One region of the Sneathiella aquimaris genome, then DNA from elsewhere that is predicted to be linked to it. Evidence: riboswitches for the same ligand, from Rfam matches in the RefSeq annotation. Region 1 holds a riboswitch; the other holds the start of a gene.
What was found. A riboswitch is a leader RNA that binds a small molecule or an ion and turns the genes downstream of it on or off. The one in region 1 is predicted to bind cobalamin.
Positions count from the first base shown of each region.

Region 2: it holds a riboswitch for cobalamin, as region 1 does, so the genes downstream of both, bluB (5,6-dimethylbenzimidazole synthase) here and OIR97_RS04280 (energy-coupling factor ABC transporter permease) in region 1, are expected to answer to the same signal.

Region 1 is NZ_CP112881.1:926,461-930,878, forward strand. It holds gene OIR97_RS04265 (adenosylcobinamide-GDP ribazoletransferase) at 1-208, opposite strand, end outside; gene cobT (nicotinate-nucleotide--dimethylbenzimidazole phosphoribosyltransferase) at 238-1,278, opposite strand; gene cobU (bifunctional adenosylcobinamide kinase/adenosylcobinamide-phosphate guanylyltransferase) at 1,392-1,943, shown strand; cobalamin riboswitch at 2,006-2,227, shown strand; gene OIR97_RS04280 (energy-coupling factor ABC transporter permease) at 2,261-2,938, shown strand; gene cobF (precorrin-6A synthase (deacetylating)) at 3,007-3,759, shown strand; gene OIR97_RS04290 (hypothetical protein) at 3,798-4,418, opposite strand, start outside.
Region 2 is NZ_CP112881.1:3,662,998-3,667,415, reverse strand. It holds gene OIR97_RS17315 (DMT family transporter) at 1-812, shown strand, start outside; gene OIR97_RS17310 (gamma-glutamylcyclotransferase) at 812-1,405, shown strand; gene OIR97_RS17305 (DUF1127 domain-containing protein) at 1,517-1,741, opposite strand; gene bluB (5,6-dimethylbenzimidazole synthase) at 1,871-2,566, opposite strand; cobalamin riboswitch at 2,616-2,793, opposite strand; gene OIR97_RS17295 (adenosylcobalamin-dependent ribonucleoside-diphosphate reductase) at 2,845-4,418, opposite strand, start outside.

The DNA of each region.
Region 1 (4,418 bases):
TGCTCACCGACTGAGGAAAAAAAATGTCGAGCAACAAGTACAGGCCGGTTACAAGTAGTCCCAGACACCAGCCCACCAACGTGAAATAACGACTGGCCTGATTGAGATATTCAGCTTTAAAGGTTACCGATTTTGGAATCGGAATGCGGCTGAAAAACCCAAGGGCAATGAAGAACAAATTGATCTGTTGGTAAAATATGTGCTTCATCAATAGGGTACCTGTATGCTTCGGTGTCTTTAAACGGTTACCTGCGCACTCTCAAAGGTTGCCATGTCATTATAGAAGGCACCAGCCGCCCTTAAAAGTGGCAAAGCAAGGGCCGCGCCGCTACCTTCTCCCAACCTCATTTCAAGATCAAGGAGAGGGTCGGCTTTCAGCGCGTCCAGAACCATTTTATGCCCCTGTTCCTGCGATGCATGCGAGAAGATCATATAGTCCCGTGCGGCGGGGGCCATCATACAGGCAAGAAGGGCGGAGGCTGTAACGATGAAACCATCTACTAGAATGACCGTTTTGTTCTTTGCACATTCCAGCATGGCACCGCATATCTGCGCAATTTCAAAACCGCCCAGTTCCTGCAGGATCACCACAGGGTCTTCGCTTGTGACACGGGATACTGCCTCTGATACCAATGCCGTTTTTCGGCGTAATTGCTCGTCAGTGATGCCTGTTCCGCGGCCCACCATTTTTTCCGCGGTTTCATTCAGCGCCGCAGCACAGACCGCCGCTGCGGTCGAGGTGTTACCAATACCCATTTCACCAAAGCCGATGACATTGCTTCCGGCTTTTATCTGAAGACTGGCAATATGAGAGCCCTTGGTCAGACAGAATTCGAGTTGGTCCTCGCTCATGGCGCTTGTAGAACTGATATCATTGGTGCCGAGCCCGGCCGATTGATCGATCAGGTCGGCCATTCCTTTCAACGGAAATTTGATACCTGCATCAATAACCTTGAAGGCCATATCGTTGGCTTTGCAAAAGACGTTGATCGCTGCGCCGCCATTAAGAAAGTTCGCCACCATCTGTTGCGTGACTTCACTGCCGGCAATGCTGACACCCTGTGCCGCAAGGCCATGATCTGCGGCAAAAACCAGCATCATGGGATGATTGATGGTTACTTTTTTGCTACCCTGAATTTTCGCCAATGTCGCCGCAAGCGTTTCCAGTTTTCCAAGTGACCCGGGAGGTTTTGTCTTCTGATCAATATTTGCCTGGATCTGCGGCAAATTTTTCAGTGAGACGGGAGTAATGCCGTCGATCAGGTGGGCGATATCCATAAATTCAATTCCGTAACAAGAAGAAGCGTAACATATTTGTTATAAGGCCTGTTGCGCGGGCTGCATATCCTTTACATTCTTCAGCATTCATTTTGTGTTTTGAGGCATCGGGTATGAAACTTCATTTTATTCTGGGAGGCGCACGGTCAGGCAAAAGTGGCTTGGCCGAAAGGCTTGCTGATTTTCTGGGTAAAAATGTCTGCTATATCGCAACAGCAACTGCGTTTGATGAAGAAATGACAACCCGAATAGAGCGCCATAAAGAGCAGAGGCCCTCCCATTGGGTGTGCCTAGAGGAGCCGACCAAACTGGCGCAGGCCATTGGCAAGGGGTTTGAAATATCGGATATTGTGTTGGTGGACTGCCTGACCCTATGGCTTAGTAATCTGTTGTTCACTGAAGACAGCGAACAACTGGAGACAGAAAAACGATCATTTTTGTCTCTGATTTCTGACTTAAAAGGATCGCATTCCGATAAACATCTTATCCTGGTGAGTAACGAAACGAATATGGGCGTGATTCCAATGGAAAAACTGACCCGTCAATATTGTGATTTGGCCGGTTGGCTTCATCAGGATATCGCCAAATTGAGTGACACAGCCATACTGGCGGTTGCCGGATTGCCGCATGTCCTTAAAGGAAACTGGCCGGAAGAGATCGTCTGACGTCGGCTGGCGACCCCCAGATGCGTGCGAATATTCTTGCGTCTCATATTTTTAGTTGATACGAAGAGTAGTTATCACGTGGTTTCCAAAGTGTGTGCAAAGCATTCGGGAATGAAACGGGAATGAGGATCGGATGGACCTATTTCAGGCATTCAAAGCCTCAACCGCCCCCGCGACTGTAGGTGATGGTTGGTTTTCAGATACCACTGGCCTTTTTAAGGCTGGGAAGGGGATGACCAGCAAAGATCATGAGTCAGGATACCGGCCACTAACTGAAACTGTACCCATACCGTCGGGTGGACGGAGAGGAGAAAAAAATGCATATCGAACCTGGAATAGTAGACAGTACAAAAATTGCCCTGAGTTACGCGACTGCCGTTGGCGCCATTGGTGTTGGCTTGAAATTCGCATGGGACACAATAAAAAAACAAGGGCCCGTCTCTTTGATCGGTCGAAGTGCCGCCGCCACTGCGCTGGTTTTCTCATTCTTCGAAGTTTTGCCACATTACCCGGTTGGCGTTTCGGAAGTTCATTTTATTCTTGGATCAACATTGTTTCTGATCTTGGGAGCGGCTCCTGCTGCGTTTGGACTGGCCTTCGGTCTGTTGATACAGGGTCTCTTCTTTGCACCGTTTGATTTGCCACAATACGGCATGAACCTGACGACATTGCTGGTTCCGCTATTTGGTCTTCAGTATCTTGCGAAACGCATCATTGCGCCAGATACCGCTTATGTCGACCTCACTTACAAACAGACATTCGCATTGTCGACTGCCTACCAAGGCGGCATTGTTGCCTGGGTGACTTTCTGGGCCCTTTACGGATCTGGATTTACGGCAGAAACCTTAACCGGTGTTACAACCTTTGGCGCAGCCTATATGACTGTGATCCTGATTGAACCTCTTGCTGATTTGGCTGTTTTGGCAATCGCAAAAGCAAGCCGTAATTTTGCAAATGGTGGAATGGTTACAGATCGTCTTCACAACGGCGCCTGATTTATAAGACATCATTGAATGTTGAGGCGGCCTTATCGTGTTAAGGCCGCCTTTTTTATGGGGACAGTATGCTAGAATTATCGCTTGTTGGCATTGGGACCGGAAATCCAGAACATCTAACTCTTCAGGCTGTGCGTGTCCTAAATCAAATGGATGCAATCCTGATACCCCGTAAGGGAAAGAAAAAAGATGAGCTGGCGGAAGTCCGCAGAGGTATTCTTGCCGATATTCTCGATAATCCTGCAACAAGAATTATTGAGTTTGATCTGCCTGTTCGTAATCCGGAAATTGTGGATTATCAGGAAAGAGTAAACGCCTGGCATGATGAAATTGCTAAAATCTGGCTGCATGTGCTTCAAGCTGAAGTCGGGACAGCCGGCAAGGCGGCCTTTTTGATCTGGGGCGATCCCGGATTGTATGACAGCAGCCTTCGAATAGCGTCTCGCCTTCAGTCGCAGACACTGATCAAGATTGAGGTGGTTCCGGGCATTACGGCAATACAAGGCCTGACGGCATCCCACAATATTCCGCTTAATGAACTGGCCGAACCTTTTCTGGTGACCACTGGACGGCAGTTAAGGGAGCGGGGCTGGCCAAAGGATGTTGAAACCGTTGTTGTTATGCTGGACGGTGAAAATTCATTTCAGTTTTTGACGGAAGAGGCGCTGTCCATATGGTGGGGTGCCTATGTGGGAATGGATAAAGAAATAACCCTGTCCGGGCCGCTGGAAGAGATGGGGGACCAAATTATCGAACAGCGAAATAAAGCGCGTGAAGTGAATGGTTGGGTGATGGATATTTACATTCTTCGCCGGACTTGACCCTCAATCTTCTGTTTTTTAGGGCGTATCAGCGATCCTTAAATCTTGGTTGGTGTTGACGGAGAGGGTGGGCTTTCTTTGTATTTTGTTAGCCATCCATACAAAGGAGTTGATGCAAGCGGGGTTAAGTATATTGGAAACTGAGCCAGCGCAATAAACAGGAGAAGAGATGTCACGGTTTCGGGGGGAAACGTCGCGAGAAAGAGGGCGGCGTTGCGGTTGCCAGCCATTAGAGCGACGGCGCCTTGGGTTGGTGAAATGAGGCTATTCCTCGGTTTTGAAATTTTCCTTGAGGCCACGAAGACAATGAGAAACAGCAAATGTATACCCCAGTTGGCAAATAGGGCCGCGCTCAAGTTCTCAACAAATGCGTCCATATCATCAAAGGCATGAAGACCGATGCCGTTCATGATAACGATTGCAAAAATCAACATAATCAACGCTGACACGCCATCCATCAGCTTGTGATAGCGAATAAGCCTTGTTTCTCCTATGGTTTTTCGAAGAAAAATGGCGAGAATAATGGCCAACGAAATGGTCAGAAGAAGCCGGGAGAGAAGGGAGAGCGGGTCAAGGTTAAGAGGCAATTCCAGAAGGTAGAGGGTAATTAAAGGCACTGTAAACGGGACGATTAAAGTGCCAACAACCAATATATTCAG
Region 2 (4,418 bases), 1.2 Mb from region 1:
GCGCAAAGCTTGGGTTACCATATATCGAACCCATGACATTTCTTGCGGTGCGTTTTGGAATTTGTGTTTTATTGTTTTTACCTCTGGTAACGCTAACGCGGACGCGTTGGCCGGACCGCTGGCAGGATTGGGGGCATATCGGATTTGCCGGCCTGCTGATGCATGGGGGATATCTGGGGTTCGTCTTCTGGTCAATTGGATTGGGTGTTCCGGCAGGAACATCGGCCCTTATTGTCGGAATTCAGCCGCTTATTGTCGGAGCGATGGCCGGAATTCTACTTTCTGAAAAAGTAAGCCGGATACAATGGGCGGGGCTATTATTCGGTTTGCTTGGCGTCTTTCTGGTCGTCGCGGAAAAACTGTCACTGGGGGAGGGGTCTGTTTTCGCCATTGGTCTTAGTTTTTTGGCTTTGTTATCCATATCTTTTGGCACCCTATACCAGAAAAAATATTGCTCCGGCATGAGCCTGAAGAGCGGTAATTTCATCCAGTTCATTGTTGCAACGGCCTATTTTGTGGGCATGTCGTTTCTCTTGGAAGACCGTATCATTGTCTGGAGCGGGGAGCTGGTGTTCGCTTTAGCCTGGTTGGTCTTTGTTCTTTCTTTGGGGGCTGTCAGTCTGCTTTACATTCTCCTCAGAAATGGAGCGGCGGCTAATGTCTCAAGTCTTTTCTATCTTGTGCCACCTTGTACGGCTGTCGTTGCTTTCCTATTATTTGACGAACGCCTGGCATTTGTTTCCCTTCTTGGAATGGGAATAACAATTGTTGGGGTGGCTCTTGTGAATATTAAACCCAGAACGGCTTCTTGATGCGTAAATATGACCTTGTAATAGAACCGGACCTGCCGCCGGTTGATCATCCGCTTCCTGACTTACCAGAAGGAGAGGATTTGTGGATATTTGGCTACGGCTCTTTGATGTGGCGGCCGGGATTTGATCACAAAGGGACGGCAGATGCACAGGTGTATGGATATCATCGGTCTTTTTGCGTCTCTTCGGTTGTGCACCGTGGAACCCGAGAAAAACCGGGTTTGGTTTTGGGGCTGGACTCGGGTGGTTCCTGCCGAGGAAAAGCAATTCTGTGCCCGTCCGATATCCGGGAGCCTGTGATCGATTATTTATACCGGCGGGAAATGGTCACGCGCGTATATGTCCCCAAGATGGTGCAGTTAAAACTGCTGGATCGAGATGAAAGGGTGACAGCGCTGACTTTTGTTGCGGATCCAAAGCATGAACAATATTGTGGCCGCCCAACGATAGAAGAAGCGGCGCGTATTATTGCGTCGGCGTCAGGCCGCGGTGGTCCCAATCGGGATTATCTGAAAAGCACCGTAGATCATTTGGACGAATTCGGTATTGCAGACGGCCCGTTGCATAAGATTTTGGCTTTGGTTGAAGGCTAGGGCGGCATGTTTGCAGACAAAAAAACACCCCCAGCCAAAAATGCGTGAGGGTGTTTTCAAAACAAACAGGGTGGGGACAGACAAAAGGGGGGGAATCTGTCCCTGTGCTCCCTATTTGAACAGTGATTTTGCGACTGGCTCGATATCCGCTTTATCCAGACCAATATCTGCAAGACAACGACTGTCCAGTGAATTCAGGGCGTTTACTGTCTTTCTGTAACGACGTTGCTGTTGAAAGGCATCAACCAGCTTTTCAGCACGAATGACAACAAAAAGAACAGCCCGTTGAATTTCTTCAGCGGCATTATAGGATGTATTAAATGGTAAGACAGTCATCGCTCAATCCTCACTAAATTCGATGACCGACATATAAGACAGTTCTTTCGAAATGAGATTCAGAATTATGGCACTTCACCTATGCAGTTTTTGCATATCTTAGAGCTTTCTGATTTAAGGATTAATTATTTATTTTGGTGTATCCGGCGAATTTTCCTGCCAGCTTTCTTCAAAGATCAGATCGTCTAACAATAACCGTTTTCGCCAGCCTTTTGCTTCCAGCTCTGGCTGGGAATAAAGCTCATCCACATATCCAAGGCATAGATATCCAACGATTTCAATGTCTTCGGGGATATCCAGAAGTGATTTAAGGTCGGAATCGTGAAAGATACTGACCCAACCAACGCCAATACCTTCAGCCCGCGCCGCCAGCCACAGATTTTGTATCGCGCAAACGGTGCTGTAAACATCCATATTCTGGTTATGGGTACGGCCCAAAACCACCTTGCCGCCGCGGCTTCGATCACAGGTGATACAGATATTGATCGGCGCTTTTCGAATGCCTTCCAGCTTCAGGGATTGATATTTTGATTTTTTCTCGCCGGTGAACATTAAGGCAGCTTCATCATTTGCTTTTGAAAAGGCCTGCCAGATCCGATTCCGATTCTGTTGGTCGCGGATTAAAATAAAGTTCCATGGCTGCATGAATCCAACAGAGGGTGCGTGATGAGCGGCCAGTAAAATCCGTTGTAAAACATCGTCCGGTATTTCTTTGGGTAAAAACTGATCCCGGACATCCCGCCGCGTGAAGATAGCTTTATAAACCGCATCCCGTTCTTCCGTGGTAAAACGGTCTGCATCCGTCAGCATGATGTGTTCTTTCATTGTTCGATCCCCAACAACTTGCAAAGACACCCGTTCTGCTGTCCACGCAGTAGGGCTATGGTGTCTGGCCGGTCTTCTGACTAAGGGTCGTTTGGTTGATGGGCCTTCCCGGATTGCTCCAGTGGTATTTCCCTAACCATCACCATCACAGCGTTGGGCACGTTCCGGAGTATCACCGGATTCCCGATTCTCCCGACAACGCGGGCACCAGACGCCTTAATATGCGCACGGTTATTTTCTGAAAACAAGGACAAAGGGCGGACATCTTTGTCGGACCGCTAGCTACATTTTGAAAATCCGCAGGAAGCACAGGTATCACAGCCCTCACTCTTGATTAAGGACGCTTCACCGCATTCGGGGCATTGCCGTTGTAGACCGGTTCGATCCTGCATTTGGGAACTGCCGACGCTTTGTCGTTTTGAGTTTGTTTCCGGATCCCGTTTGGCCGGATCCGGTAAGAAACCAATTTGAACAAGATGGGTTTCAACCACATCTCCAATGGCAGCCAGTAGTGAAGGCACATAGCGCCCTTGCATCCAGGCACCACCGCGGGGGTCGAAAACAGCCTTCAATTCCTCAACGACGAAACTGACATCACCGCCACGCCGGAAAACGGCTGAGATCATTCGCGTCAGAGCCACTGTCCAGGCGAAATGCTCGACATTTTTGGAATTGATGAAGATTTCAAAGGGTCGGCGCCGACCATCCTGAATAACATCGTTCAGGGTGATATACATTGCATGATTGCTTTCCGGCCACTTCAATTTATAAGTCTGGCCGGGCAGAGTGCCGGGGCGGTCAAGCGGGCGGGTCATGTAAACAATACCGCCGGCTTCAAAACTGTCTTTTGGCCGGGGTGTTGGTTCCTCCAGAGGTAGCGAGGATTGCGATTGGTTTTCCTCTGTTTTGCTGGTTTCCAGAACGGCGCCCGTGATGTCGTTGGGGCGGTACGTGGTGCAGCCCTTGCAGCCGGTTTCATAGGCTTTCAAGTAAATATCCTTGAAATGCTCAAAGCTGATATCTTCCGGGCAATTAATGGTTTTCGAGATGGAACTATCAACAAACTCCTGAACGGCCGCCTGCATTTTGACATGATCCATCGGCTTTAGAATCTGCGCGTCCACAAAATAATCGGGAAGCGGTACATTTTCGCCCTTCAACCTTCGGAATAACCTGAGCGCATAGTCCGTAACCTCTTCGGCCTTGCGGGTGCCATCCGGCATCAGGACATTCCGGGTATATGAAAAACTGAAGACAGGTTCCAATCCACTGGAGATATTATTGGCCAGCAGGGAAATGGTTCCTGTGGGGGCGATGGAGGTCAGAAGTGCGTTTCGAATACCATGCTTTTTAAGAGCGTCCTGAATGTCTGCATCAAGTTCCTGAACGGTTTCCCCGGCCAGATACTGGTCTTTGTCGAAGAGAGGAAACGCGCCTTTTTCTTTGGCCAGATCGGTAGAGGCAAGGTAGGCGGACCGCCGAATGGCCGCCATCCATTGGCGGGTTATGGAAACGGCCTCATCTGATCCATAGCGTATGCCGCACATGATCAAGGCATCGGCCAACCCGGTAATACCCAGACCAATCCGGCGTTTTGCATTGGCTTCCTGTGCTTGCTGTTCCAACGGAAAACCAGACACATCAATCACATTATCCATCATACGAATTGCTGTGCGAACAAGGCTGTCCAATTGCTCCAGATCCAGATGGGCACTTGTTTCAAAAGGTTTTTTGACAAGTTTTGTCAGATTGACAGAGCCAAGTAAGCAGGCACCATAGGGTGGCAAAGGTTGTTCGCCGCACGGGTTGGTGCCCGAAATTGTTTCCGCATAATGCAGGTTGTTACGCCGAT